One region of the Homoserinimonas flava genome, then DNA from elsewhere that is predicted to be linked to it. Evidence: predicted binding sites of a transcription regulator. Region 1 holds the regulator's gene; the other holds the start of a gene.
What was found. The regulator HspR, encoded in region 1, represses chaperone genes until heat shock. The targets are predictions, from matches to a motif close to AAGTTGAGTCNNNNNGACTCAACTT.
Positions count from the first base shown of each region.

Region 2: a site for HspR is predicted at 12,869-12,893, ahead of ACY48M_RS12500 (Hsp20/alpha crystallin family protein). Genes of this name have one in related genera too.

Region 1 is NZ_JBUEQS010000003.1:315,610-330,824, forward strand. Features, by position in the region: gene ACY48M_RS10260 (long-chain-fatty-acid--CoA ligase) at 8-1,699, shown strand; gene ACY48M_RS10265 (ATP-dependent Clp protease ATP-binding subunit) at 1,808-3,970, opposite strand; gene ACY48M_RS10270 (class I SAM-dependent methyltransferase) at 3,974-5,170, opposite strand; gene ACY48M_RS10275 (heat shock protein transcriptional repressor HspR) at 5,170-5,592, opposite strand; gene ACY48M_RS10280 (DnaJ C-terminal domain-containing protein) at 5,595-6,578, opposite strand; gene ACY48M_RS10285 (nucleotide exchange factor GrpE) at 6,695-7,279, opposite strand; gene dnaK (molecular chaperone DnaK) at 7,282-9,126, opposite strand; gene ACY48M_RS10295 (MFS transporter) at 9,353-10,708, shown strand; gene ACY48M_RS10300 (isocitrate lyase/PEP mutase family protein) at 10,883-11,677, shown strand; gene ACY48M_RS10305 (MarR family winged helix-turn-helix transcriptional regulator) at 11,743-12,159, shown strand; gene ACY48M_RS10310 (prenyltransferase) at 12,180-13,046, opposite strand; gene ACY48M_RS10315 (lycopene cyclase domain-containing protein) at 13,033-13,341, opposite strand; gene ACY48M_RS10320 (lycopene cyclase domain-containing protein) at 13,338-13,679, opposite strand; gene crtI (phytoene desaturase family protein) at 13,679-15,215, opposite strand, start outside.
Region 2 is NZ_JBUEQS010000004.1:69,844-85,058, reverse strand. Features, by position in the region: gene ACY48M_RS12570 (hypothetical protein) at 1-191, shown strand, start outside; gene ACY48M_RS12565 (hypothetical protein) at 240-629, opposite strand; gene ACY48M_RS12560 (MarR family winged helix-turn-helix transcriptional regulator) at 712-1,248, opposite strand; gene ACY48M_RS12555 (EamA family transporter) at 1,247-2,158, shown strand; gene ACY48M_RS12550 (VIT1/CCC1 transporter family protein) at 2,115-3,227, opposite strand; gene ACY48M_RS12545 (aldose 1-epimerase family protein) at 3,217-4,140, opposite strand; gene galT (galactose-1-phosphate uridylyltransferase) at 4,169-5,272, shown strand; gene galK (galactokinase) at 5,303-6,460, shown strand; gene ACY48M_RS12530 (phosphoribosylanthranilate isomerase) at 6,465-7,064, shown strand; gene ACY48M_RS12525 (ABC transporter substrate-binding protein) at 7,143-8,099, opposite strand; gene ACY48M_RS12520 (ABC transporter substrate-binding protein) at 8,220-9,173, opposite strand; gene ACY48M_RS12515 (NADP-dependent isocitrate dehydrogenase) at 9,375-10,592, shown strand; gene ACY48M_RS12510 (hypothetical protein) at 10,793-11,854, opposite strand; gene ACY48M_RS12505 (PadR family transcriptional regulator) at 11,851-12,243, opposite strand; gene ACY48M_RS12500 (Hsp20/alpha crystallin family protein) at 12,398-12,826, opposite strand; gene ACY48M_RS12495 (LysE family translocator) at 12,962-13,597, shown strand; gene nagA (N-acetylglucosamine-6-phosphate deacetylase) at 13,787-14,926, opposite strand; gene purU (formyltetrahydrofolate deformylase) at 14,976-15,215, opposite strand, start outside.

The sequences.
Region 1 (15,215 bases):
GGACCTGATGTCTGATCTCTCTACGAAACCCTGGCTGTCGTCATACGCGAAGGGTGTGCCCTACGAGGTCGAGCGGCCACGCGAAACCCTCGTGGAGATGCTTGCGTCAAGCGTGAAGCGACACGGCCGTCGCCCCGCCCTCGACTTCTTCGGCGAGAGCATGACCTACCGCGAACTCGGCGAACAGGTCGAGCGTGTCGCCAACGGCCTGAAGGACCTCGGTGTCTCCGCCGGCGACCGCGTCGCCATCGTGCTCCCGAACTGCCCACAGCACGTCGTCGCCTTCTACGCGATCCTCCGGCTCGGGGCGATCGTCGTCGAACACAATCCGCTCTACACGGAGCGCGAACTCCGCCACCAGTTCGAAGACCACGGGGCCCGCGTCGCCATCGTGTGGGACAAGGTGGCGGCATCCGTCGTCGCGTTCCCCAGCGATCTCGGCGTCGAGCATGTGGTGTCGGTCGATGTGACGCGGGCGATGCCCCTCAAGACTCGCTTCGCGCTGCGCCTGCCGGTGTCGGCGGCGAAGAAGTCGCGCGCCGCCCTCACGACGGGCAACACCGTGCGCGGCACCGTGGACTGGAAAGACCTGACGGATGCCCACCCGCTGCGCCACTCGCATCCGTCGCCATCGATCGGCGACATCGCCGTGCTGCAGTACACGAGCGGCACGACCGGAATCCCGAAGGGTGCCGTGCTCACGCACGCCAACCTGCGCGTCAACGCGATGCAGGGGACCGCGTGGGTGCAGGGCATTCGGGCCGGGCGCGAAACCGTCTACGGCGTGCTGCCGATGTTCCATGCGTACGGGCTCACCCTGTGTCTCACCTTCGCGATCAGCATCGGCGCGCGCCTCGTGCTGTTCCCCAAGTTTGACGAAAAACTCGTGCTCGACGCCATGCGCACAACGCCCGCGACGTTCATGCCCGCAGTGCCGCCCATCTATTCTCGCCTCGCCGCAGCTGCGAAGAAGCGCCGGGTGAGCCTCCGCGGCATCCGCTTCGCCATTTCCGGCGCCATGAGCCTGCCCATCGAAACGGTGGAGGCGTGGGAAGAAGCGACCGGCGGGTTGCTCATCGAGGGCTACGGCATGACCGAAACCGCCCCCGTCGTCGCCGGCAATCCAATGGGGCCGACGCGGCGACCCGGCACGGTCGGGGTGCCATTCCCGAGCACCGAGATCAGGGTCGTCGACCCCGACAACCCTGAGATCGACTGCGCCGCTGGCGACGAGGGTGAGCTGCTCATCCGGGGGCCCCAGGTGTTCCAGGGGTATTGGCGACGCCCCGACGAAACCCGCGAAATACTGCTCCCTGGCGGATGGCTTCGCACCGGCGACATCGTGTCCGTGGCCCCCGACGGCTTCATCACGATCGTCGACCGCATGAAAGAGCTCATCATCACCGGCGGGTTCAACGTCGCACCGTCCGAGGTCGAAGAAACGCTCGTCGCGCATCCGTCGATCGCCGAAGCCGCCGTCGTCGGGCTGCCCAATGCGGGCGGGGGCGAGGATGTCGCGGCCGTCGTCGTGCTCGCCGACGGCGCGTCACTCGACAGCGACGCGGTGCGCAAGTTCTGTCGCGAGCACCTCACCGCCTACAAGGTGCCTCGCACGGTGATCGCGGTTGACGAGTTGCCCCGCTCGATGATCGGCAAAGTGCTGCGCCGGGTCGTGCGCGAAGAGTTGCTCGACCGCTGACGCACGCGCGTCCCGTCTCGCGCACTCGACTCGGGCCGTGAAAGGTCATTCTTCGCGCCAACGCCGCGCCGTTGGCGCAAACATTGACCTTTCACGGGGGTGGAGGCCTTAGACCCCGGACACGTCCGAGCGGCTCACCTGCAGGCCTTCGGCATCCGGCTGCAGGTTCACGAGCACCGTGTCGCCGTCGGTGATACGTCCGGCGAGGATCGCCATCGCGAGTCGGTCATCGATCTCCTTCTGCATGAGACGGCGCAGCGGGCGCGCACCATACATGGAGTCGAAGCCGCGCTCGGCGAGCCAGGCCCGGGCATCCGGGGTGACGGCGAGGGTGAGCCGACGGTCGGAGAGGCGACGGGCAAGCCGGTCGATGTAGAGCTCGACGATCTGTGCGAGATCTTCTTCACTCAGGATGGAGAAGATGACGATGTCGTCGAGCCGGTTCACGAACTCGGGCTTAAACGTCTGGCGCACCGCCAGGTTCACGGCCTCTTCACGCATCTCGGGCGTCATGGTCGGGTCGACCAAGAACTGGCTGCCGAGATTCGACGTGAGAATGAGGATGGTGTTGCGGAAGTCGACCGTGCGGCCCTGTCCATCGGTGAGCCGGCCGTCGTCGAGCACCTGCAGCAGCACGTCGAAGACCTCCGGGTGCGCCTTCTCGACCTCGTCGAGCAGGATGACCGAGTACGGCCGCCGCCGCACCGCCTCGGTGAGCTGACCACCCTGCTCGTAGCCGATGTAGCCGGGAGGGGCACCGACGAGCCGCGACACGGAGAACTTCTCCCCGTATTCGCTCATATCGATGCGCACCATGGCCTTCTCGTCGTCGAAGAGGAACTCGGCGAGGGCGCGCGCGAGCTCCGTCTTGCCGACTCCGGTGGGGCCGAGGAACATGAACGACCCGGTCGGCCGACTTTCATCGGCGATGCCGGCACGCGATCGGCGCACCGCATCCGATACCGCTCGCACCGCCTTTGTCTGCCCGACGAGGCGTCTGCCAAGCTCGGTCTCAAGATGCAGCAGCTTCTCGGTCTCGCCCTGCATGAGGCGGCCGACCGGGATGCCCGTCCACGCGGCCACGACGGAGGCGATGTCGCCGTCGGTGACCTGGTCGTTGACCATGCGGTCGCCCTGCACTTCGCCGTGCTCGGCATCGGAGATGCTCTTCTCGATGCGCGGGATGATCTCGTAGTTCAGTTTCGATGCCGACTGATAGTCACCCTCACGCATGGCGAGGTCGAGCTTGATGCGCGCATCGCTGAGCTGATTCTTGAGCTCGCCGACATCCTGCAACGCCGACTTTTCGTTCTTCCAGCGTGCCTCGAGGTCGAGCAGCACCTGCTGCTTTTCGGCCATGTCTTCGCGCAGCTTCTGGAGTCGTGCCTTCGACGCGGGGTCTTTCTCCTTCTTGAGGGCGAGCTCCTCGATCTTCATGCGGTCGACGGCACGCTTGAGCTCATCGATCTCGACTGGCGACGAGTCGATCTCCATCTTGAGTCGGCTCGCCGCCTCATCGATGAGGTCGATCGCCTTGTCTGGCAGTTGGCGGCCCGTGATGTAGCGGTTGCTGAGGGATGCCGCGGCGACGAGCGCATTGTCGGCGATCGCGACACGGTGGTGGGCCTCATAGCGATCTTTGAGTCCGCGGAGGATGGCGACGGTGTCTTCGACGGAGGGCTCGCCGACATAGACCTGCTGGAAGCGGCGTTCGAGCGCGGCATCCTTCTCGATGTATTCGCGGTACTCGTTGAGCGTCGTCGCGCCGATGAGGCGGAGTTCGCCGCGCGCGAGCATGGGCTTGAGCATGTTGGCGGCCGCGACAGAACCGTCGCCGCCGCCGGCACCCATGAGCGTGTGGAGTTCGTCGATGAAGGTGATGACCTGGCCGTCGGAGTCGTTGATCTCTTTGAGCACGGCCTTGAGCCGCTCCTCGAACTCGCCGCGATATTTCGCACCAGCGACGAGCGCCGCGAGGTCGATCGAGACGAGGCGCTTGCCCTTGAGTGAATCGGCGACGTCTCCGGCGACGATGCGCTGCGCGAGGCCTTCGACGACGGCCGTCTTGCCGACGCCGGGCTCGCCGATGAGTACGGGGTTGTTCTTGGTGCGGCGGGTGAGCACCTGGCTGACGCGGCGAATTTCGGCGTCGCGGCCGATCACGGGGTCGAGTTTGCCGGCGCGTGCGATTTCGGTGAGGTCGACGCCGTAGCGCTCAAGTGCGGTCTTCTGCTCTTCATCGGTGCCGGGGGCGCCCTGCATGTTCGCCATTTGCTATCCAATCTCGGGGGTCGAGTCCGGGTGACTCGCGTGTGCTTCGTTTCCGATTGCGTTGTTTCGGGGGGTTGTGCCGCCGCCGGCTACCGAAACGGTGACCGTGAACTTCGGGTTCTGTGCGACGACACGGGTGGGGCCGACCGAGCGGGTGAGCGCCGCGCGGTAGGCGAGGTGGGAGTTGTAGACGGTCCAGAGTTCGCCGCCGGGTTTCAGCACCCGGGCGGCGTCGTCGAAGAGGGTGAGGGCGACTCCGGCGTGCACGGCCGACCCCGAATGGAATGGCGGGTTCAGCAGCACCAGGTCGGCGCAGGCGTCGGGCTGCGAGGCGAGCCCCACATCCCGGGTCACGGTCACGGCAAGGTCGTTCGCCAGGGCCGTCGCGCGGGCGGATGCCACGGCCGCCGCCGACTGGTCGGTGGCAAGCACGGCGACCCCCGTGCGGCTGCGGGCGATCGCTGAGGCGAGGATTCCGGTGCCGCACCCCAGGTCGATGGCGGTGCGTGCATCCGGCTTCATTTCGCGCAGGTGGCGCAGGAGGGTGCGCGTGCCGATATCGAGTTTGGTGCCGGCGAAGACGCCGCCGTGGGCGACGACCCAGAGCCCGAGCTCGTCGTTGTATTCGCGCTGCGGCCACTCGGAGGGTGCCGCGTCGCTGCGGATGCCGCGGGCGACGAGCACGCGCGACTTCTGTCGGGCGAGCGAGGGGGTGACGACCTCGAAGTAGCGGGCGAGCACGTCATTCATGGCGGGGGTGAGGTGTTTGATGCGGCCGCCGGCGTAGACGACGACGGAGGGGTCGGCGTGCGCGGCGATGAGCGCGGCGATTTCGTCGAGTTCGCCGAGGCTCTTGGGCAGCTGGAGCAGCACGGTGCGGGCGCCGGCGAGGAGCGGGGCGCTGAGTTCGAGCTGCTCGAAGTTGTCGCCGAGGTCGAACGCGGCGGCGTTGTGGCCAAGCGCGAGTTGGCCGACGAGGGCGTCCTGGTGCACGCGCACGTTCCACGCCCCATGGAGGGCGATAGCGCCGAGGGTGAGCGCTCCGTGCCGGTCGCCGATTACTGTGACGGCGTCTGGCGCACCCTGGATCGCGCCGCGAGCCTCATCAAGGATGAGCCGGTCGCTCGCGTCGACCGCAAACAGGTTTGGCGCCTCAACGTCGGGGTAGCGGCGGAGGGTGTCGAAATCGAATTCGGCCATCACGAGCTCCCGCGCTCGAGGGGCCGCCACACGACGACCTGGTTGGCGCGACGCACCCGCTCGCCCGCCCGAAGCGACACAACCGCCCCCGTCTCGTCGGCCGCGAACACCCGCCGGCCCGACTGCTTCAACAGTTCGTCGGCGAGTGCCGCCTCAAGCTCCCGCACCCGCCCACTGAGGTGGCTCACCTGGTTTTCGAGCGTGAGAATGCGACGGATGCCCTCAAGGCTCACCCCCTCAGCGCCGAGTGCCGCGATCTCCCGCAGCTGCACGACATCGCGCATCGAGTACCGCCGCGATTTACCGCTCGTGCGTTTTGGGCTCACCAGCCCAAGCCGGTCGTACTGCCGGAGCGTCTGCGGGTGCATACCAGCAAGCTCGGCGGCGACGGCGATCGCAAAGAGCGGGGCGGCGGGGTCCACGGTCAGGCCTTCCGCGCCCTGGCGAGCAGGTCGTCACGCGGGTTCTCATCTGGTAGTGCCTTCGCCAGCGCCTTGACGGCCTTCGCGGCATCCGGGGTCAGGCGGTCTGGCACGACGATCTGCACGGTCGCGAGCAGGTCACCGGATGCCCCACCCGAGGTCACCCCGCGGCCTTTGACCCGCAGCACACGCCCACTCGGGGTGCCGGGCGCGACCTTGAGCTTGACGGGCTCGCCGCCGAGTGTGGGCACCTCAATCGTGGCACCCTGCACTGCCTCAATAAATGTCACCGGAACCTCCACGCGAAGATTGTTGCCCTCGCGGGTGAACACCGGGTGCTTCTTCACCGTCACCGTGAGCGTCAGGTCTCCGGGAGGGCCACCATCGATGCTCGCCTCGCCCTTGCCTTTGAGCCGGATCTTCTGGCCGTCGCTCACCCCGGCGGGGATGCGCACATTCATGGGCTTGCCGTCGACACCCTGCAGCCGCACCGTGTCGCCGTTGATGGCCGAATCGAAATCGAGGGTCGTCGTCGCCGTGACATCCCGGCCCTTCGCCTGGCCACGGAACCCGGCACCGCCCCCGGCACCACCGCCGAACATGCCGCCAAAAATGTCACCGAAATCGCTCGACTGGTAGCCGCCGCGGGCACCACCAGGGGCACCGCCGCCCTGGCCGAACATGCCGCCGAAGATGTCGTCGAAGCCGCCCTGCTGCCCGCGGCCGCCAGCCGTGAACCGGGGGGCACCCATACCCATCGCCCGCACCTGATCGTATTCACGACGGGTTTCGGGGTCGGCGAGCACCGCGTGCGCCTCGCTAATGTCTTTAAAGCGAGCCTCAGCGCGCGCATCACCCGGATTGGAGTCGGGGTGAAACTGGCGCGCGAGCTTGCGGTAGGTCTTCTTCAGGTCGGCATCAGAAACATCTTTCGAGACGCCGAGCACCTTGTAGAAGTCCTTCTCCAACCAGTCCTGACTGGCCATCAGACCCCTTTCAAAATTCGTTGATTGAGTAGGCCCGCCAGGGCCGTATCGAAATCCGGCACGATCACCGTGGGGGTTTCGATACGGCCGCGAGCGGCCTACTCAACCAGCGGGAATCAGTCCTGCGGCACCGCCACGGCCACCTGGGCCGCGCGGAGAAGGCGTTGCCCGAGGCGGTAGCCGACCTTGTGCACGTCGAGCACCGTCATGACCGTGACATCCGGGGTCGGCACCTGGGCGATGGCTTCGTGCGTGTTGGGGTCGAACTCGTCGTCTTTGGCCCCGACCCGCTCAAGCCCGGTGCGGTCGAGCGTCGCGCGGAGTTTCTGCGCGATAAGCACGAGCGGCCCCTCCTCGAGGTCTCCGTGCTTTTCGGCACGGTCGAGGTCGTCGAGCACTGGCAGGAGCGAGGTGACGATGTCCTGCACGGCGAGGAGGCGGTTGGCCTCCCGGTCACGCTCGACCCGCTTGCGGTAGTTGGCGTATTCGGCCTGCAGTCGCTGCAGGTCGGCGAGCCGCTCCGCCGCGAGATCGTTGGCCGACTCCTCAAGGAAGGAGAGGTCGGTGTCGTCGAGTGAGGTCTCGACGTCGGGACCTTCGGCCTCGAGGAGGCCGTCAGCAGCCTCCTCGAGGTCGTCGCGACCGACGTCGGGCTCGGGCACGTCGGCGCCCTGGTCCTTGTCGTTCTTCGGGTCTGTCATTGCTACTTCTTCTCATCCTCGTCTACGACCTCGGCGTCGACGATGTCTTCGTCGCTGCTGGTCGCGTCGGCGGCGGGCTCGGCGGCGCTCTCGGCCTGCGCGGCGGCGTAGATCTCTTCGCCGATCTTCTGCTGGCTGATGTTGAGCTTGTCGAGGGCCGTCTTCACAGCGTCCTCGTCGTCTCCGGCAAGCGCGGACTTGACCGCATCGAGGTCACTTCGGACCTCGGTCTTCACCTCGTCGGAGAGCTTGTCCTCGTTCTCGGTGATGAGCTTCTCGGTCGAGTAGACGAACTGCTCGGCCGCGTTGCGGACCTCGGCCTCTTCGCGACGCTTCTTGTCTTCGGCCGCGTGCTCTTCGCCCTCACGCACCATGCGCTCGATGTCGTCCTTCGACAACGCCGAGCCACCCGTGATGGTGATGGACTGCTCCTTGCCGGTGCCTTTGTCTTTGGCGTGGACCTGCACGATGCCGTTCGCGTCGATGTCGAACGTGACCTCGACCTGCGGAACGCCGCGCGGTGCCGGCGCAATGCCGGTGAGCTCGAACGTGCCGAGGTTCTTGTTGTCCCGCGTGAACTCGCGCTCACCCTGGAAGACCTGGATGGCGACCGAGGGCTGGCTGTCATCCGCCGTCGTGAAGGTTTCGCTCCGCTTGGTGGGGATGGCGGTGTTGCGCTCGATGAGCTTCGTCATGATGCCGCCCTTGGTCTCGATGCCGAGGCTGAGTGGGGTCACGTCGATGAGCAACACATCCTTGCGCTCACCCTTGAGCACGCCGGCCTGGAGGGCGGCGCCAACGGCGACCACCTCATCCGGGTTGACGCCCTTGTTGGGCTCCTGCCCGCCGAGCAGGTTCTTGACGAGCTCGGTCACGGCGGGCATGCGGGTCGATCCGCCGACGAGCACAACGTGCGCGATGTCCTTGACGCTGACACCCGCCTCCTTGATGACGTCGTTGAATGGGCGCTTGGTGCGCTCGAGCAGGTCGGCCGTGAGTTCTTCAAACTTGGCGCGGGTGAGCGTCTCGTCGAGGTTGGCTGGGCCGTTCTCGGTGAGCGAGAGGTAGGGCAGCTGGATGCTCGCGCTCATCGACGACGAGAGCTCCTTCTTGGCCTGCTCCGCCGCCTCCTTGAGACGCTGCTTTGCAATCTTGTCGTTCGAGACATCGACGCCCGTCGTCTCCTTGAAGCGCTTGATGAGGTAGTCGACGACGCGGGCATCCCAGTCGTCACCGCCGAGGCGGTTGTCACCGGCGGTCGAGCGCACCTGGATGGTCGAGAAGTCGTCGTCCTTGCCCACCTCGAGCAGGGAGACATCGAACGTGCCACCACCGAGGTCGAAGACGAGGATGAGCTCGTCCTCCTTGCCGCGGTCAAGGCCATAGGCGAGGGCGGCCGCGGTGGGCTCGTTGATGATGCGCAGCACGTTGAGGCCGGCGATCTCGCCAGCATCCTTCGTGGCCTGGCGCTCCGAGTCATTGAAGTATGCGGGAACCGTGATGACGGCATCCGTCACCGGCTCGCCGAGGTACTGCTCGGCGTCGCGCTTGAGCTTGGCGAGGATGCGCGCAGAGATCTCCTGCGGCGTGTACTTCTTGCCGTCGACATCCTGGGTCCAGTCGGTGCCCATGTGGCGCTTGACGGACGCGATCGTGCGGTCGACGTTGGTGACCGCCTGGCGCTTCGCCGTCTCGCCGACGAGGGTTTCGCCGTCTTTCGTGAATGCAACCACCGATGGGGTGGTGCGGAAGCCTTCGGCGTTGGCGATGACGGTTGGCTCGCCACCCTCCAGGACTGAAACCACCGAGTTGGTGGTTCCGAGGTCGATACCTACTGCACGAGCCATGCGTGTTCTCCTTAGATGTTGCGGTGTAAGACAGGAAGTCTGTGGGCCCTCGGCCGTTCATCGCAGAATGCGAGAGTTGAGTCGGACATGCTCAAGTTTATTCATGAGTCGAGCGATGTCAAGTTTGCTCCCGAAAACCTGAGTCGAAGCTACTCAACTTCGCCACGCCACGCTGCCCCCACTTGTGGAGCACCGAATGTTTACCCATCGCCGCTAGCCTGAGCGCATGAGCTCCGACACGCAGGTCGATGTGAAAACCCAACGGCAGCGCATCGTCGCCTGGGCCCTGTGGGACTGGGGATCGGCATCGTTCAACGCCGTCGTCACCACCTTCGTCTTCAGCACCTACCTCAGCAGCCAACTCTTCGTCGATCGGGCCATCGTCGAGGCCGCCGGCGGTGACGACCGCGACCCCGCCCTCGTGCGGGCCCTCGCCGAGAATGCCAGCCTCGTCGGGGTGGCGCTCGCGATCGCCGGCGTGCTCATCGCCCTGCTCGCCCCCGTGCTAGGACAGCGCTCCGACGGCTCAGGCCGGCGCAAATACTGGCTCGCCATCAACACGCTCGTGGTGGTCCTGGCGATGACCGCCATGGTCTTCGTCGAGGGCACCCCCGAGTTCCTCGTGCTCGGGGCCGTGCTCCTCGCCGCCGGCAACGTCTTCTTCGAATTCGCGAGCGTCAACTACAACGCCATGCTCGTGCAGGTTTCCACGCGTGACAACGTCGGCAAGATCTCTGGCTTCGGCTGGGGTCTCGGCTACGTCGGCGGCATCGTGCTCCTGCTCGTACTCCTCGTGCTCTTCATCGGCTTCGACGACACCGGCATTCTCGGCATCACGAGTGACGGCGGGCTCAACATCCGTCTCGCCGTGCTCGCCTCCGCCATCTGGTTCGCGGTCTTCGCCCTCCCGCTCCTGTTCCGCGTGCCCGAGATCGAAAGCACCGAACGGGCCAATCGCGTCAGCTTCTTCGCCTCCTACGGCGTGCTGTTCAACACCATTCGCAAGCTCGCCAAACAGAGCCCCCAGGTGCTGCTCTTCTTGCTCGCGAGTGCCATCTTCCGCGACGGGCTCGCGGGCGTCTTCACCTTCGGGGCCATCATCGCGGCGCAAGTCTTCGGCTTCTCCAGCACCGAAGTCATCCTCTTCGCCATCGCCGCGAACCTCGTCGCCGGCATTGGCACCTTCGTCGGCGGCTGGCTCGACGACAAGCTCGGCGCCAAAACGATCATCATCTTCTCGCTCGTCGGGCTCGTCGCCGCCGGCACCACCGTGCTCTTCGTCGGCGACGGGCAGACCGGCTTCTGGGTCTGCGGTCTCATCCTCTGCCTCTTCGTCGGCCCGGTGCAGTCGGCGAGCCGCAGCTTCCTCTCCCGCATCACGCCGGTCGGGCGCGAAGGCGAAATCTTCGGGCTCTACGCCACCACCGGCCGCGCCGTGAGCTTTCTCACCCCGGCCCTCTTCGCCATGTTCGTGGGCTGGTCGGGCGACACCCGCCTCGGCATCCTCGGCATCGTGATCGTCTTGCTCGCCGGCCTCGGAGTCATGGTGTTCGTCAAGGCAAAGCAGTCCGAAATAAGCTGACCCTCTGCAACAGGAGGGCCCCACCTTCGGAAACTCAGGAGATCGTGCACCGGCTCGCGCCGCGGCCCCGGAATCTCGCGACCCGGGGCGAGCCGCGGCATCAAATCTCCTGAATTTGCGCGGCGGGCAGATTGGGAGGTGGCGGATGTCACCGCTCGGGTGCACTCTTAGGTCATGACCAACCCCACCTTCGTTAAGGCCGAACTCCTGCGCTCGCTGCACGTGCCCGGCAGCCCCCTCATCGTCGCCAACGTCTGGGATGCCGTCACGGCACGCATCGTCGCCGACGTGCCAGGAGTGAAGGCCCTCGCCACCGCAAGCCACTCGATCTCGTTTGCGCACGGGGTGCCAGACGGTGAAGGCCTCACCGTCGATCAGGCCCTCGCCGCCGTCAAACTCATCATCGACGCCACTGAGCTCCCCGTCTCAGTCGACTTCGAAAAGGGCTATGCCGAAGACGCGAGAGGTGTCGAAGCGAATGTCGAACGGCTCATCGAGCTCGGCGCGGCCGGCATCAACATCGAAGACAGCGTCGGGCCCGCCAAAGCACCGCAGTTCGACATTGACACCGCCGCCGCCAGGGTCGCTGCCGCCCGCAAAGCGGCCTCGGTCTCCGGGGTGCCGATCGTCATCAACGCCCGCGTCGACACCCTCGCCGGGCCGAACGGCGAATGGGACGAAGCTGTCAAGCGCGCGAACGCCTACCTCGAGGCCGGCGCCGACTGCATCTTCTTTCTCGGGCTCAACACGGAAGAGAAGGTCAAAAACGCCCTCGCCGAAGTTGACGGACTCATCTCCGTCATCGGCGGGCCAGGCGCCGTGCCACTCAAGCGTCTCGCCGAACTCGGCGTCGCCCGCGTGAGCTTCGGTCCGGGCACGCTCGGACTCACCCTCGCCCACCTGCAGGCGGCGACCGCGAAACTTGTCAGCCTCGACGAATACCCCGAGGAGCTCGGCTTCAAGTATTGAGGCAGGGCGCAGCATCCGCCCCCTGAATCGTTGTGGGGGCGGGGCAGGATGCGTATCGTGAGGGCATGGCTGAGAGACCGATCGGATATTGGCTGAAGCTCGTCGACCGCCTCATCGAGGAGCGGTTCGCCGCCATCATCGAAGAGCACGGCGTGACCAGGCGGCAGTGGCAGCTACTCAGCGTCATTGCGGCGAGCCGGGCGACAATCGAACAGCTTGATGCGGTCATCGCGCCGTTTCTTGAGCCGGGCGGCACCGAGTCGGCAAGCGACCACCTGGGCGAGCTGAGGGAGAGCGGCTGGGTCACCGTCGAGGCGGGCGAATATGCCATCACCGAGCGCGGCACGATCGCCTTCACGCGCCTCAGCGAGGTCGTCGATGGGCTGCGCAACTCGGTCGCGCAGGGGCTCAGCGAAGACGAGTACGCGACAACGCTGCGGTCACTCGAGACGATGGCGCGCAACCTGGGGTACGCGGAGTAGCTGGCGGCAGGGGCGGGCGGCTACGCCGAGAGGTTCCACCAGAGGATGAGCAGCATCGTCACGAGGAACCCGCACGCGAAGTTGAGCGCGAGGAACTTGCGCCAGCCGCGGTGTGCTGTCTCGGCAGTGGCATCCGTGATGCTCCAGAAGGGTGCGCACGCCCAGACGTATGGCAGCGCGAGCACGGCGGCGAGCGCCGCAGGCCACCCGGCAAAGAGCAGCAGCGCGCCCGCGAGCAGGTAGAGGCCGATCGCGATGCGCACGGTCGTGCGGGCACCGAAGACGGTCGCGATGGAGGCGATCCCTCCCTCCCGATCGGCGAGCACGTCTTGTACTGCACCGAAAGCGTGACTCGCCATCCCCCATGAGAAGAATGCGGCGAGGATCATCCAGAGCGCGGGTGTCAGGTCGGCACCCGCGAGCACGAGCCCGAAGAGGGCCGGCGACACAAAGTGGGTGGCGGAGGTGACGGAGTCGAGCACGGGGCGCTCTTTGAAACGGAGCCCCTTGGCCGAATATGCGATGACCGCGAACACGCTGACCGCGAGCACAAGCCACGAGAGGGACCCGCCGACCACGACGAGATAGAGAAGGAACGGGATGTTGCTGAGCGCCGCCGCCCAGAGCGTCGGGCCGTGCAGCGACGGGTCGAGGAGTGCGCCCTCCACGCCGCCCTTGCGCGGATTCGCGAGGTCAGACTCGTAGTCGAACACGTCGTTGATGCCGTACATCGCCAGGTTGTAGGGGATGAGGAAGTAGATGGTGCCGACGATGAGCACCGCGTCGACCTCGCGCACCGTGAGCAGGTAGGCGGCGGCGAAGGGGAACGCCGTGTTGATCCAGCTCAGTGGCCGTGACGAGAGCAGCAGGGTTCTAATCGTGTGCACGCCGGCGCCCCTCCAGCAGGTGCCACAGGGACGGCAGCAGCACGACGGCCGCGATCGCGTAGGCGAAGTCTTCGAGCGGGGCGAGCCCCAAGAACGCGCCCGAAATGCGGTCGGGGTTGTAGGTGAAGAGGTCGGCGGCGATCATCAGGTTGTCGAACACCGCCGTCATGAGCAGCACGGCGATGCCAGTGATGACGACGGCCCGCCACTTCGGTGCGCGGCGGGTGAGCAGGGCGCCGGATGCGACGACCGCCGTCACCGCGAGGAACACCGCGTTGAGCGCCCAGTAGGTCATGGGTGCTCCGTTTCGGGATTCGATACGGCGCTGGAGCGAGGCGCGCTCAGCCAGCCATACGCATTCATCGTGACCCAGCAGAGGAGGGCGAGGAAGAAGACCTCCTCGAGCGGGAGCTCGGGCGCGAGCTCGATGCCCGTCATCCAGGGGCTGCCGCCACGGTAGAAAATGTCGAGGCCGATGCCGCCGAGATCCCAGAGGAGAAAGAACGCGACACCGAGGGGGAGCACCATCGCGGCCCGGCGTGCGTCACGCCAGAAGAAGAGGGTGAAGCGCCGGTCGAGCAGGCCCATGCAGAAGAGCGAGACGAGCAGTGCCCCGAGATACGCGAACGCCATCAGGGGCGCTCGGGAGGCAGCGCGGTTTCGACAGGCTCAACCGGCGGGGTCTGTGCTTCGGGGCGGGGTTCGACGGGCTGAACCCGCGAGGGGGCCGGCTCCGGCAGCGCCTCCGTCGAGGTGTCACCGCGGAGCCGCTTGAGCACGAGCTCGGCGCTGATGAGGCACATGGGCAGGCCGATGCCGGGGATGCTCGAACTGCCCGCGTAGAGCAGCCCCTCGACGTGTTTACTCGCGTTCGCTCCGCGGAAGAACGCGCTCTGCTTCAGGGTGTGCGCCGGGCCAAGGGCGGAGCCCTTCCAGGCGTTGAGGTCGGCCGCGAAGTCGGCCGGGCCGACCGTGCGGCGCACGATGATGCGCTCGGCGAGGTCGGGGGTGCCCGTCCATTCCGCGATCTGCGCGATGACCCTGTCGCCGAGGGCGTCGAGCTCGGTGAGACTCGGGTCGGCGGGGATCGGCACGAGCACAAATACGTTCGAGGTGCCGGCTGGCGCGACATCCGGGTCGACGCCGGAGGGCTTGCAGACGTAGAGACTCGGCACCTCGGGGATGCTCGTGGTTTCGCCGAAGATGGCGTCGAAGTTGCGGCGCCAGTCGCGCGCGAACAGCAGGGTGTGGTGTTCGAGCGCCGGCAGCTCGCCCTCGACGCCGAGGTAGAGGAGCATGGCGCCGGGGCCTGCGACCCGCTTCTTCCAATACTCGGCCGGGTAGGTCTGATGCTGTCGCGCGAGCAGCGTGGTTTCGCTGTGGTGCAGGTCGGCGGTCGAGACGACAAGTTCGGCGTCGATGACGTCGCCGCTCTCGAGTTCCACACCGATGGCGATACCGCCCGAGACGAGGATGCGCGAGACGGGCGCCGAGGTGCGGATCTCCACCCCCGCGTCTGCCGCGAGTGCGGCGATGCGGTCGATGACCCGCGTGAACCCGCCCATCGGATAGTAGACGCCGTCGGTCATATCGAGGTGGCTCATGAGGTGGTACATGCTCGGCGTCTGGAACGGCGACGAGCCGAGGAACACGGCCGGGTAGCCGAGGATCTGCCGCAGGCGTGGGTCGCGCACCGTGCGCGCGGCGAAGCTGTCGAGGCTCTGCAGGAGGAGTCGGGCGAGCCGTGGCATCCGCCCGAGCACATCGCCCCGAAGGAGCGGCGCAAACGACGCGAAGGTCGAGTAGAGGAACCGGCGCTTCGCCATCGTGTACGTGTCGGCGGCGGAGTCGAGATAGCGGGCGAGCCGGGCGCCCGCCCCCGGCTCGATCGACTCGAACAGGGCGATGTTCTCGTCGCGATCGGAGGTCACCTCGATGGGCTGCTCGTAGCCTTCGAAGTAGACGCGGTACCCGGGGTCGAGCGTGACGAGGTCAAGCTGTTCGGCCGCGCTCGTGCCCATGAGCCTAAAAAAGTGGTCGAACACTTCGGGCATGAGGTACCACGACGGACCCGTGTCGAAGCGGAAGCCATCAAGCTCGAGCAGCCCGGCGCGGCCCCCAACGGTCGGCTGCTTTTCGAGGAGCGTGACGACGTGCCCTTCGCGCGCG
Region 2 (15,215 bases), on a different contig from region 1:
CACACCAGCTTGTGGGTATTGCATCTGCTTTCAACATGCTGCACGCGTGGAGATTCAGCTTCGGGCGCAAGACGTCACTTCGGCGGATCGCAAGACTGAAGCTCCCCGCAGACTTGCCTCCCACTGAAGACATCTGGACTGCGGAGTCCGATGCCGTTGCAAGCTTGAATCTGACGCTTCGCAATCTGTAGGAAACAACCCTCTGCAACAAAGGCATCGAACCCCACGACGTTCTCGGTTTAGTTGCCTGAGCCCCACCGGTCCCACTTCATCACCGCGTTCGGCGACGGACTGTTCCGTTCCTTGCGCCCCACCCCATTCACCGAGCCGGGCTGCCCGTGCGCCCGCACGAACGCGAGGTGCGCCGCCGCGCACGCCCCCCGCAGCGTGCGGTAGTAGCCGATGAGGTGCCGGTCGGTCTCCTCGCCCGTGACGGCGCGGTAGCCGCGCTCCCCGGCACACTCGAGCAGCCGCACGATGGCGTAGCGGCGACCGTACTGGTCGAGCATCCACCACTCCCCCGGATGCTGCTCGACGGCGGCGAGGATCGGATGCCAGTTGGGGCTGTAGGTGCTGCGGGCGCGGGCCGAAGCATCCACGCCGTCTTGCACGCTGTGCCGTAGTGCCATGTCGCTCTCCTGATGGTGCTGGAGCAGCCGGCCTCTGCGAGAGCTCGATCATACGCGTGACGGATGACACGGGTGCGAGGCACTATTCGAACTCGGCGAGCCACTTCGTGAGGAGGGCCTCGAGTTGCGCGCGTTCGTCTGCCGTGAGCACCGCGAGCAGGCGGTGCTCGTTCGCGATGTGCTCCGTGAAGGCCCGGTCGATGAGGTCGCGGCCGGCGGAGGTGAGGGCGATGACGCGACCACGACCATCCGTGTCGCTCGCGCGACGGCTGACGAGTCCCGCGCGTTCGAGGCGGTCGACGCGTTTTGTCATGGCGCCGGAGGTCACCATGGTGTGGTCGGCGAGTGCGCTCGGCGTGCGCTCGAAGGGCTCGCCCGCGCGACGCAGCGTCGCGAGCACATCGAAGTCGCCTTCGCCGAGCCCGTGCCGCGCATACACCTGGGTGAGCTCGGCAGAGACATGCTGCGTGAGCCGGCTGAGTCGCCCGAAGACCCCCTGGGGTGTCACGTCGAGGTCTGGGCGTTCCACTCTCCAGGCGTCGCGAATGCGTGCGACCCGATCGGATGCTTCCACCATGCCCTCCACAATAGCTTCCCAGTAAGCTACTATTGCTTCCATGGAAACTACTTTGCGGTGGGGGCTCGTCACCGCGATCGCCCCGATCGCCTGGGGGACCACCTACTTCGTCACCCAGGAGTGGCTCCCGGCAGAGACCCCGCTCTGGGGCGCCGCAATTCGCGCCCTCCCGGCGGGGCTCATCCTCCTCGCGATCAGCCGGCGCCGCCCGCGCGGCTCGTGGTGGTGGCGCTCGTTCGTGCTCGGCACCCTCAACATGGGTGCCTTCTTCGCGCTCATCTACGTCGCCGCCCAACTGCTGCCGAGCAGCATCGCCACCACCGTCATGGCGACCGCACCGATGGCGATGATGCTGCTCGCGTGGCCGATCATCCGCGAACGTCCGCGGGGGCTGCAACTCGCCGGCGCCGGGTTGGGCATCGCGGGGGTGTTCCTCATGGTGTTTGCCGGGGCATCCGGCATCAACCCGCTCGGGGTCGCCGCCTCGCTCGCCGCCATCATGCTCGCCTCGGTCGGCTACATCCTCGCCAAACAGTGGAACACCACGCAGAATCTCGTCGCGACGACCGCGTGGCAGCTGCTCGCCGGCGGTCTCGTGCTCGTGCCCATCGCGGTGGTCGTCGAAGGCACTCCGCCGAGTCTCGACGGCGCCGCCATCGCAGCATTCGCCTACATCACCGTCGTCGCGACCGCGCTCGCCTACGTCGCCTGGTTCAGCGGATTGCGCCACCTCAGCGCCGGCACGGTGGGCCTCATCGGCCTGCTTAACCCGGTCGTCGGCGTGCTGCTCGGCACAATGATTGCGTCAGAAACCCTCGAGCTGCGCCAGATCATCGGCCTGGTACTGGTGCTCTGCGGCATCGTGCTCGGGCAACCGGTCATCGCGCGGCTCACCGGCAGGGATCGCCCTACGCGACAGACGTCCCGAACAACAGCCCCAGCAGATACGTGACAGTCGCCGCGCCGTAGCCAATCGCGAGCTGTCGAAGCGCCCGCTGCAGCGGCGGCCCGCCCGACAGCACCCCGACAACGCCGCCCGTGAGCAGCAACGCAACGCCCACAATCGCGGCCGAAGCGACGACCGCGACGGCACCCTCCAGGCCGAGCAGGTATGGCAGCACCGGCAGCAGCGCCCCCGAAGCGAAGAAACAGAAACTCGAGAAGGCTGCGCCCGTGGCAGAGCCCACCTCCTCATAGGAGCGCGGCACCGGCACATCACCGGTGGCGTCGGTCCGCAAGTTCGCGATCACCCTCCCGGCCTTCTCGTCCGCCTCCTCGGGCGACATGCCTCTCGCCCGATAGACGAGCGAAAGCTCGTTCGCGTCAACGTCAAGGTGGGGCAACGCGTGGTCCGCCTGCGGATCCGGGTCGGATGCTTCAAGCAGTTCACGCTGCGACCGCACCGACACATACTCCCCCGCCGCCATCGACAGGGCCCCCGCGAGGAGCCCCGCGATGCCGGTCGCGAGGATGATGCCGGGGGCAACCCCCGTCGCCCCGATGCCCATGACGAGGGCGAGGTTGCTCACGAGCCCGTCATTGGCCCCGAAGACGGCGGCGCGGAACGACCCGGAGAGCCGCGCCCGGCCACGGGCGGCGAGACCCCGCACCACCTCGCCATGGATGCGCTCGTCGGCGGCCATCGCGGCGGTCGCGTCAGCATCCGCCTCATATGGTGACCGCGACTCGGCGCGCTGCGCCAGCGCCAGCACGAACACTGAGCCAAACCGGCGTGCGAGCCACCCGAGCGCCCTGGTGCGGAGGGCGCCGTCTCGATACGGCCCGGCGTCGTCGCCGAGGAGGTCGAGCCAGTGCTGCTCGTGGCGCGCTTCAGCCTCGGCGAGCGCGAGAAGGATAGCGCGCTCCTCACCCTGTCTGCGGGCCGCGAGGTCGCGATAGACGGCGCCTTCGGCACGCTCATCCGCGAGGTAGCGGCGCCAGCGTCGAATCTGCGCTCGAGTGGCGGGTGTTCGGTGGGCGGATTCCGGCGCTGTCGTCGAGTGCTCGCCGTCAGCCGGCATAGTTGACGCCCCACGAGGCGGTCATCGTCTCGTCGGTCTCGAGCCACCGCAGGCCGGTGCCGCTGTTGAACGCGTCTGGCGGCGCCGTCATCGGCTCGATCGCGACCGCGAGCCCCGGCCCATCGGCCTTCGGGAACTCGCGGGTCGTGAACACCTGCACCCACCCCCACTGCGATTCCTGCCACACGCTCACCGTGCGACCATCCGGCGCCGCGAGCGTGTGCGTGATGATGCCATCCCGTTCCGTCAACCCACCGAAGGCGTCATCGAGCGCGAGCACCCCGACGGGCAGGCCGTCGCTGAGATCGAAGTCGGTGCCCGGCACGGCGACTTCGCCCACCAGGTTGAGACGATCATCCGTCTCATAGCGGGTTTCGGCGGCAATCGTCAGCACGAGCTCCTCGACCGGCACGTCGCCGAGCCGGAAGAACGGATGCACCCCGAACGCGACCGGGGCCGCAGCATCCGAGCGGTTGGTCGCCGTGTGGGTGACACGCAGCCCGCCCTCGACGAGCTCGTACCGCACGGTCGTGTCGACGCTGAACGGGTAGCCGTGCTGCGGGAACACCGTCGCGGCGAGAGTGATCGCCGCATCCGATCGCTCGGCGACCGTGTACGGGGTGTTGCGGAGGAGCCCGTGGATCGCGTTGTGGCGTGCCGGTTCGGTGAGGTCGAGCTGCTGGGTCTCACCGTCGAGCGTCCACACGCCGTCGCGAACACGATTGGGCCACGGGGCAAGCACGATGCCGCAGCCAAAGGGGGGCAGCGAGGTTTCGGCGAACGGCTCGGTGATCGCGACGCCGTCGATCTCCAACCCCCGGAGGGCCGCAGCAAGCTCAGTTATGATGGCCCTGGCGCTGTGGTCGCCCCACGACCCCGACAATTCGAACTGTGTTCCTGTGGGCGCTCGCATGGTTCCAGACTAGAGCGAAACGGACGCAATGGCAGCGATCACCAAGACCGTCACAACACTCGCCGATGGTCGCGATCTCATCTACTTCGACGACGTTGACACGACGCTCGGGCCAGACCGAGCGGTCGACGCGCGTGTGCTCGACGCCAGGCCGCCGACCGCGACCATGCGACAGGATGTGCTCACGGGAGAGTGGATCTCCATCGCGGCGGCCCGTCAGAATCGCGTCTTCCTTCCCCCGGCGCACCAAGACCCGCTCGCCCCCGCGACGCCCGAGAACCCGAGCGAGATCCCCTCGAACTACGACGTCGCGGTGTTCGAGAACCGCTCGCCCTCCTTCGGGCCTGAGCTGGGCGAGGCGGCGATTGCCAGAATCGGCCTCGAACGCACGGCACCGTCGTTCGGCCGCTGCGAGGTCGTGTGCTTCAGCCCAGAACACGAAGGCTCATTCGGCACGCAGACCCGATCGCGCGCCCGCACCGTCATCGAAGCCTGGGCCGACCGCACTGCGGAGATCTCCGCCATGCCAGGCATCGCCCAAGTGTTCCCGTTTGAGAACCGGGGTCAAGAGATCGGCGTGACCCTGCCGCATCCGCACGGGCAGATCTACGCCTACCCCTACATCACGCCGCGAACGCAGCGAGTCATCGCAGCGGTCGACGAAGTCGGCCCCGACCTGTTCGAGCGGCTGCTCGACCGCGAACGCGCCTCAGAGCGCGTGCTCATCAGCGGCGAGCACTGGACGGCCTTCGTGCCCTTCGCCGCCCGCTGGCCCATCGAAGTGCACCTGCTGCCACACCGCCACGTGCCCGACTTCGCAGCAACAGGCGAAGCAGAACGCGACGAGCTCGCCCACCTCTACCTCGAACTGCTCCGAGGCATCGACGCCATCTACGACACCCCAACCCCCTACATCGCCGCGTGGCATCAGGCACCGGTCGCAGTCAAACGCGACGAGATTCGGATGTCACTGCAGCTCACCTCGCCGCGGCGGGCTGCCGACAAACTCAAGTACCTGGCCGGGTCTGAGGCGGCGATGGGGGCGTGGATCGGCGATGTTGCCCCCGAGCAGAGCGCCGCACTCATTCGGGACGGCATCGAGCGGGCGCGCGTGGCCGCGCCCGTTGAGTGAAGTGCGAACCATACGAAAGAAGAGCACCACATGAGCGACATCAGGGACGACGCCAGGGCGGCATTCACCGCGACGTTCGGCGGCGAGGCATCCGGCGTCTGGTCTGCTCCCGGCCGGGTCAACCTGATCGGCGAACACACCGACTACAACGACGGCTTCGTGCTGCCGTTTGCGATCAACCGCCGCACGGTCGTTGCGCTCGGCCTGCGAGACGACCGCGTCATTCGGGTTGCGAGCGCCTTCGCTGACGAGGTCGCCGAGATCGCCCTCGCCGACCTCGAACCGTCGCGCCTCAGCGGCTGGGCCGCCTACCCGCTCGGGGTTGCGTGGGCGCTCGGTGAACACGGCGCCGACCTTGGGGCCGTGCCCGGCGTTGACCTCTACATCGACTCCGACGTGCCGGTGGGCGCCGGCCTGTCGTCGTCGGCCGCGATCGAGAGTGCCGTCGCGCTCGCCCTCAACGACGTGTGGCGCCTCGAGCTCGACCGCCGCACGCTCGCCCGCGTCGGCCAGCTCGCCGAGAACAAAGCCGTCGGCGCCCCTACCGGCATCATGGATCAGTCGGCATCGCTCCTCGGCGAGACGGATTCCGCCGTCTTTCTCGACTGCCGCACTCTCGACGCCGAGGTCATCGATCTCGGGTTCGAGCGCGCCGGCCTCGCCCTCGTCATCATCGACACGGGCGTCAGCCACTCGCACGCGACCGGTGGCTACGCCGAACGCCGCGAATCCTGCGAAACGGGCGCGCGGATGCTCGGAGTCGAGTCGCTCCGTGACCTCAGCGTCGACGACCTCGCCCGTGCCCGCGAGCTGCTCGACGAGGTGACCTTTCGCCGCGTGCGGCACGTCATCACCGAAAACGAGCGGGTGATCGACACCGTGCGGGCGCTGCGCGAGCACGGCCCGGCGGCAATCGGCGCCCTGCTCGATGCCTCACACGCTTCGATGCGCGACGACTTCGAGATCTCGGTTCCCGAGCTCGACCTCGCGGTGGAAACGGCGAACGCGAATGGCGCGATCGGGGCTCGGATGACCGGTGGGGGGTTCGGCGGCGCCGCGATCGCCCTCACGCCGATCGATGCGATCTCCCGCATCCAGGTGGCGATCGACGGCGCGTTCGCCGAGCACAGTTTCGGGCAGCCGACCATGTTTGTTGTGAACGCCTCACATGGAGCGGTGAGAGAGTAGCCACATGTTCGTCAAGATCTGCGGCCTCCGCGAGCCCGAGCACGTCCTCGACGCAATCGACGCCGGCGCGGATGCCGTTGGGTTCGTGCTCACCCCGAGCCCGCGATTCGTGACCGCCCAGGCGGCACGGGAGCTCGTCGCGGTCGCCGACGACCGCGCGCTGACGGTGGGCGTGTTCCGGGATGAGAGCGTCGACGACATCATTCGTCTCGCCTTGGCATCCGATGTCAGCGCCGTGCAGGTGCACGGCAGGCGCAGCCGGGCCGAGATCGCGAAACTCACAACGCTCGGGCGGGCACTCATCAGGGCCGTGCCCTTCGACGACCCAACGCTTGAAGAGAACTTCGGCGAGAACATGCTGCTTGTTGACGCCCCGAAGCCGGGCTCTGGCACCTCGTGGGATTACGCGTCGATGACAGAGCTCACGCTGTCGGATGTCGGTGGCCGCTGGATTCTCGCCGGTGGCCTCACTCCCGCCACCGTCGCCGGGGCGATCGCCGCTGCGACCCCGTGGGGTGTGGATGTCTCAAGCGGCGTCGAAACGGCCCCCGGTGTGAAGTCGAGCGAACTCATCCGCGAGTTCATCGCGGCCGCGAAAGCCTGACGTTACGGGAGCAACTCGGCGTTACGGGAGCAACTCGGCGTTACGGGAGCAACTCGGCGTTACGGGAGCAACTCGGCGTTACGGGAGCAACTCGGCGAGGTCGGGTGCGCCGCCGAGAAGTCCGTACCCGAGCGCCGCGTCAGCGAGTGCTTGTGCCGACTCTTGGTCGATCTCTGTGGAGAAGACCGGGAGGGTGAGCCTGGTCCGGACTCGCGCATCCGAGCTCAGATAGGTGCTGATGTTGGTGCGCACCGCGGGCTCATCAGCATTCGCCTGCTCGATTGCCGCGGTGAGTGCAGCAGTGAAGGAGTCCATGAGCCCCGACTCGCTGTCGATTGTCGCCGTCGATGAGAAATACCCGGAGACGGTCAAGTTCTCGTCGAACTCGGCGTAGGGATACGAAATCACCTTGAGGCCGTCGAGCCGCGCTGCCGTGAGGTACGGCTCGACGAGGAGGGCCGCGTCGACAATGCCGCCGGCGAGCGAGCGTCGCGCATTGATGAAGGGCACTTCCTCGATCGTGACGGTGGAGGAGTCGGCACCGGCGGCGTCAATCGCGGCCCGAGCCACCGTTTCGTTCGTGGTGCCAAGCGCGTCAATGGCAAGTCTCCGCCCCGCGAGGTCGGAGACGTCGTTGATGTCGGAGAGGTGGGTGACGATCCCTGCATAGTCGGCGCGAGTGTTGCCCGAGGTGGCTGCTGCGCCGCTGAGAATTTGCAGCTCGGAGCCGCTCTCCCGGGCCGCGAAAATCGAAATGGTGTCGGCATAGCCGATGTCGTAGCGGCCGTCGGCGACGGCCGTGACGATGTCCGAGCTGGTCGCGGCGAACGAGTCGATCGTGAGATCGATACCGTGCTCTATGAAGATGCCCTCGTTGAGGCCCACGTAGAGGGGCGCAACGTCGGCACCGGCGATCACTCCGACCGTGAGCGGGGTGAGGCTTCCGCCCGCTGCGGCCTCGACGGAGCACCCGCTGAGGAAGAGCGTGGAGATCGCGGCGACGGCGATGGCCGTACGTTGAGCTGGTCGTCGCATTGCTTCTCCTGAGTTCGACTCGTCGGGTGCAGGAGCGCCAGCGATCCAGATCACATCATCACACGCGGCTCAGCTCGGCGGGTTCCCCAATCAGGGGGACATACCTGGAGCGAACATACGTCAGGGCAGGGCCTCATCGAGGTTCGGTGCCGCGGCGAGCAAGCCGAGCTCGACCGCCGTATCCGCAAGCTTCTGTGTGGAGTCGACGTCGATCTCCCTCGTGAACTTGGGAAGCGCGAGGAGCGAAATCACCTTGGTGTCGGAGGTGGCGATGTAGGTGCTGATATTGACGCGCACAGCCTGCACATCAGACTTCGCGTGCGCGAGCGAGGCGTCGAGGGCGGCGAGGAATCGCTCGACGAGTTCCGGATTCTCGGCCTTGAGCTCGTCCGACACGACATAGCCAGACACCGTGAGGTCCTGGTCGAACTCGGCATACGGGTAGGAGATCACACGGAAGCCATTGAGGCGCGCCTCGGTGACGAACGGCTCGACCACAAATGCCGCGTCGATGACTCCTACATTGAGCTGCTCTGTCGCATCGACAAATGGGATCTCGTGCCAGATGACGCTTTCCGGGTCGGCACCGGATGCCTGGACAGCGCTGCGGGCGACGAGGTCGTTGATCGTGCCCGTCGCATCGACGCTCATGTGGAGGTATCGGAGGTCGTCGAGCGAATCAATCGCTGAGTCTGCGCGCACAATCACCGCCGCATAGTCGTGAAGCACGTCGCCCGACGTGGCTGCGGCGCCGCTGACAAGGCTCACCCCGAGTCCCTCCTCCTGCGCCGCGAGAATCGAGACGATATCGGCGTAGCCGAAATCGAACTTTTCTTCTGACACTGCAGTGAGCACCGATGCACTCGATGATGCGAGCGAGTTGATGGTGAGGTTGATGCCTTCTGCCGCGAAGAACCCTTCCTCGACGCCGAGGTAAAGGGGCGTGAGATCAGCGCCGGGGAGGACCCCGATCGTGATGGCATCCTGGGATGCGCCGGCACTCTGCGGCGCACAGCCAGCAAGAAGCGCAGGCACGGTGATCGCCGCGGTCAGGATGGCGAGCGTCTTCTTCATTGGGGACTTTCGGGTCGCAGTCTCTAATCGCAGTGAGGTCGGCGATCAAGCGGTCGCCATCGAACCCGGTAAGTGTGGCACAGTTCACGCGCAGAGCGGCGGCACCAAAGCGGGGGACAAACGGCAAGATATCTCGATGTCGAGACACTTTGACACGAGCAGGTAAGATTGATGCGGCCCTACGAGAGGAAGCACACCACTGTGGCAAAGATCAAGGTTGAAGGAACCGTCGTCGAGCTCGACGGCGATGAGATGACCCGCATCATCTGGCAGAAGATCAAGGACACACTGATCCACCCCTACCTCGACGTCACCCTCGAGTACTACGACCTCGGCATCGAGAAGCGTGACGAGACCGACGATCAGATCACGATCGACGCGGCCCACGCCATTCAGAAGCACGGTGTCGGCGTCAAGTGCGCGACCATCACACCCGACGAGGCACGCGTCGAAGAGTTCGGCCTCAAGAAGATGTGGCGCAGCCCCAACGGCACCATCCGCAACATCCTCGGTGGCGTCATCTTCCGGGAGCCCATCATCATCTCGAACATCCCGCGCCTTGTGCCCGGCTGGAACAAGCCGATCATCATCGGCCGTCACGCCTTCGGTGACCAGTACCGCGCCACCGACTTTTTGTTCAAGGGCGAAGGCACCCTCACGGTCGAGTTCACCCCCAAAGACGGTGGCGAGGCCCAGAAGTTCGAGGTCTTCCAGTCGCCAGGTGACGGCATCGCCCAGGTGCAGTACAACCTGGATGCTTCGATCGTCGACTTCGCACGCGCCTCACTGAACTACGGCCTGAGCCGCAACTACCCCGTGTACCTCTCAACGAAGAACACGATCCTGAAGGCCTACGACGGTCGCTTCAAGGACATCTTCGAAGAGGTCTACGAGAACGAGTTCAAGGCCGCCTTCGAAGCTGCCGGCCTCACCTACGAGCACCGCCTCATCGACGACATGGTCGCTTCGGCCATGAAGTGGGAGGGCGGCTACGTCTGGGCCTGCAAGAACTACGACGGCGACGTGCAGTCCGACACTGTGGCTCAGGGCTTCGGCTCGCTCGGCCTCATGACCTCGGTGCTCAGCACGCCGGATGGCAAGGTCGTCGAGGCGGAGGCCGCCCACGGCACCGTCACGCGCCACTACCGCCAGCACCAGGCCGGGAAGCCGACGTCGACGAACCCGATCGCCTCGATCTACGCCTGGACGCGCGGCCTCGCGCACCGCGGCAAGCTCGACGACAACCAGGAGCTCATCGACTTCAGCCTCACGCTCGAAGACGTCGTCATCAAGACGGTCGAGTCGGGCAAGATGACGAAGGACCTCGCACTCCTCGTCGGCCCAGACCAGCCGTACCAGACGACCGAGGAGTTCCTCGCGACGCTCGACGAAAACCTCAAGGCGCGCATGGCGGCATAACGCCATTCGCTCCACAACTGAGCGCCGTGCCCCAGTCCGGGGCGCGGCGCTCTGTCTTTTTGCGGCCGTTGCGCTTCGCTATGTGTTCGGCGCCGTGAGCAGATGGGTGATGTCGACGGAGACCGTGTGCGGCAGGGTCAGAGCGTCGGGCCTGACGGTGGATGCCGAGTCCGCCGCAGCTCCCAGCCCGGGATCGCCGGTCATGGGGTCGGTGCGGCCTCAGGGCTGGCACTCGGCGCAGCCTCGCCATCCTCGCCTGCCGGCTCATCGACAGATGGTTCGGCCTCCCCAGTGGAGGCAAGTGGTCGTGTTCGCTCGAACGGAGGCTCCGCCGCGACAGCATCCTCTGAATCGAACAGGTACGATCCATCGTCGGAATAGCTGATGTCTTCGCCGCTGACTTGTTTGAGCGGGTACACGCCCCAGCCCCCATTGCCCGCGCGTTCGTTTGGAACCAGCCAGAACTCGCCGTTCTCGGTGACCTGGTACCACTCCCACGTGCTCGTCGGGTCGTGCGCGGTGATGAGTGGATCGCCACTCTGAGTGAAGAGCTGCACATCACTCAGGGGGTTCCCCTCGGCGTCGTAGACGAAGATGTTGCGGACCTCCTCGCCGTTCATGGTCAGACCGCTCGGTACCCAAGACTGTTCATTCTCCGCGTAGGAGGCGTTGGCCGACGCGTTCGCGACGGCCGCCAGCTGAAAGGGGATGGTGATGACGGCGAGCACACTCACCACGACCTTGGCGACGCGGAGCCACCGTTGCGGCATCCAGCTGCCTCGGCCCCACTGCACACTCAGCACGAGCGCTGCAATGAGCACCAGCCAGGCGTAGGGCGATGGTGGCAGAAGGAACCACGAGGTGCCCAGAAGTGGCGCAGCGACCACGCTGTAGAGCAGCCACCCTCGCAACAACCACCAGGCAGGTCTGATCGCGAGGGCGAAGTCGAGTGCCGCGTTGCCCCCTTTCGCCGAACGCAGATAGGCGGCGGCGTCCGAGCGGATGCTGCGCACATCTGCCAGTCGCGGGATTCTGCGTCGACCGGCACGAGCAGCGATGCCGGCCGACGTGCGCAGCTCTTCGGCATAGGCGACGGGATCGCCGAGCTCGACGTGCCCTGCATCGTGCGCCTGCTCTTCGAGATCGGCCTCAAGGCCCTCTGTGAGGTCATCTACTTCTTCGGGACTCAGGTCGTTCAGCTCTGCGCGGACGGCCGCGGCAAACGTCCGAATCGCTGGGCTCACCGCTGATGTTGCGCTCATTTCGTCTCTCCCGTGAACGTGGTGGTGGTGTCATCAGCGGTCAACGCCGATCCGGTACCGTCGACCCGGCCTGCCGTGCCGAGCACTCTCGACAGGGTCCCCGAGAACGTGTCCCAGTCGGCGCGCTGCCGCTGAAGCATCACGCGGCCCTGCGGCGTCATCGAGTAGTACTTTCTGTGCGGGCCGCCATCGGATGGCACGACATAGGTGGAGAGGGCCCCTCCGCTGTAGAGGCGCCGTAGCGTGCCGTACACCGACGCGTCGCCGATCTCGTCGATACCAGCGGCACGAAGCCGTCGCACGACGTCGTAGCCGTAGCCGTCTTCGTGCTCGATCACCGCGAGGACCGCTGCATCAAGCACGCCCTTCAACAACTGTGTGGTGTCCATTCGCTCTCCTTATGCTGCGAATCACACTACTACGTACTCCACACTACTGCGCAAGACGCGAGGGGCGGTGTGGCGTGTGCACGAGAGCGCACTCGTCTCCACCACACGACAGAAGGCCCCCGCTCCATGAGCGGGGGCCTTCGTTGTGGTGTTGCTACGCGCTGACCTGCGCCTGGTCGCGCCGCACTCCGGAGCGCACCTCAACCTTGCGCGGCTTTGCCCGCTCGCTGATTGGGATCATGACGCTGAGTACGCCGTTGTCGTAGTGAGCGCTGATCTGTTCGGTGTCGAGACCGTCGCCGAGGTTAAGCTGCCGCAAGAAGCCTCCGGTGGGGCGCTCGTGGGCGAGCCAGCTGATCCCCTCGTCACTGCGGGGGGTGCGCTGAGCCCGAATGGTGAGCACCTGTCCGTCGACGTCAACATCGATCGAACCCGGGTCGACGCCAGGAAGGTCCGCGCTCAGCACGTAGTGGTCGCCTTCTTTGTGAAGGTCGATCGGCATGAGGCGTGGGCCGCGCTGGGCATCGAGCAGGTTCGCGGCGACGCGGTCCAGCTCACGGAACGGGTCGAATGTCATGGCCATTATCGTCAACTCCTTCGCGTTGGCCGCTTTCGCGGTGTACCTAAGTTGAGTCGCTTCGACTCAATGCAAGATTAGCACTCTCGCCCCGTGAGTGCCAGAATCTGCTGGCGCGTGAAAGGCCGCTAGTGTCGCCTCATGATCCCAGTGGAAAACCTCGTGGCGTTCGTGGTCGCCTCGTTGCTCCTCATCGTCATTCCCGGCCCCAGCGTGCTCTTTGTGGTCGGTCGCTCGATCGCGCTCGGACGCAGCGCCGGCGTCGTCAGTGTCATCGGGAACTCGCTCGGCACGATCCCTGCGGTGCTCGCCGTGGCATTCGGGGTCGGCGCCATCGTCGCGTCGTCAGTCGTGGCCTTCACAATCATAAAGTTTGTCGGCGCCGCGTACCTCATTTGGCTCGGCATCCAGGCCATCCGCCACCGAAACACCCGCATCGAGGTCGATGGAGCGGGAGCGCCGAGCACCCGCCGGTTGCTGTGGCAGGGCATCATTGTGGGGTTGACGAACCCCAAGACGATCGCGTTCTTCGTTGCGGTGCTCCCCCAGTTCGTCGACCGCACGGCCGGCCCGCTTTGGCTGCAGCTTCTCGTGCTCGGGCTCATTTTTCAGGTGCTCGCGGTCACGTGTGACAGCGTGTGGGCACTCGCGGCGGGCACGGCGCGGCTATGGCTCGGCCGGTCCCCTCGACGACTCGCGACCCTCTCCGGCACCGGCGGAGTAATGATGATCGGCCTCGGCGGGGCACTCGCCTTCACCGGTGCGAAGGAAGCCTGACGCGCACCGGAACAGCACCGCCGACGTGAGTCCCGACGCACACCGCCCTCCCGCCCCTCACGGAAATTCAGGAGATTCGAGGTGGCGCGCCCGCTCGCGCACGGCAGCGCAGGGCGCACCGATGGTGCTCGGTCAGATCTCCTGAATTTCCGCGGCGGGCGCGGGTGCACCGGGGCCGGGGGCGGCGGCTCAGGTGAGGCGTCGGCCCGCCGCCCACACGTGCTCGACCTGCCAGTCGGCGTCAAACACGACGATGTCGGCGGCGAAACCGGGTGCCAGTCGACCGAATCGTTCGTCGAGGCCGAGCGCCCGGGCGGGCGTCGCGCTGAGGGCCGTCACCGCGACGACCGGGTCGAGGCCCATCGTGGTGACTGCGCAGCGCAGCGCAGCATCCTGGGTCAGCGTCGAACCGGCAATGGTGGTAGTGCCGCTGAGCAGAGCACGACCCTCGCGCACCGAAACGTTGAGCGAGCCAAGGCGGTAGTCGCCGTCACTCGACCCGGCCGCCGCCATCGCGTCGGTGACGAGCGCGATGCGGCCTGGCGCCGACGCGAAGGCGGAGTGGGCGACCTCCGGATGCACGTGCACTCCGTCGAGGATGAGCTCGATGGTCACACGGTCGTCGGCGAATGCCGCGGTGATGGGCCCAGGTGCCCGATGGTGGATGCCCGGCATCGCGTTGAAGGCGTGCGTCAGCACACGCGCGCCACGGTCGAACGCGGCCCGCGTTGTGTCGTAGTCAGCCTCGGTGTGACCGATGGCGACGGTGATGCCGACATCGACGAGGTGGTCGATCGCTTCCATCGCCCCCGGACGCTCCGGCGCGATCGTGATCTGCCGGATGCTGCCTCGCGCCGAGTCGAGCAGGGTCTCGAGTTCGAGGGCGTCGGCGTCGCGCAAGTGTTCGGGGTTGTGCGCGCCACGTCGAGCCACGGCAAGGAACGGGCCTTCAAGGTGCGCGCCGAGCACGAGCGGGTCTTCTTCGACGAGGTCGGCGATTGTCTCAAGGCTGTTGCGCAGCATGGCGATGGGGTTCGAGACGAGGGTGATGAGGGACCTCGTCGTGCCGTGCGCCCGGTGGGTGGCGAGGGCCCCTTCGATCGCCTCGTCGCCGTCATCGAACGCGAAGCCGCCTCCGCCGTGGCAGTGGAGGTCGATGAACCCGGGCGTGACGGTTCGGCCCGCGAGGTCGATCACGGTGCCGGCGTCAGGTGCTCTGCCGGTGCCGGTCGCGGTGATGGTGTCGCCCTCCGCGAGCATCCAGAAATCGTCGGCGGCGCCGGCGGCGTCTATCTTGCGCGCCCCTGTGAACACAGTCATCTCAGGCATGCGCAAAGCCTACGGCGAGCGGTCCTCGTGTTGTCGGAGGCGGGCGGTGTTAGCGGAAGATGATGGTGCGCTGCCCGTCGAGCAGCACCCGATTCTCGGCGAACCATTTCACGGCCTGCGTGAGGGTGCGGCTCTCCTCGTCTTGACCGATCGCCATGAGCTCCTCCGGCGAGCGCGAATGGTCAACCCGCACGATGTTCTGCTCGATGATCGGGCCCTCGTCGAGGTCACTTGTCACAAAATGGGCGGTCGCCCCAATGATCTTCACGCCGCGGGCATGCGCCTGACG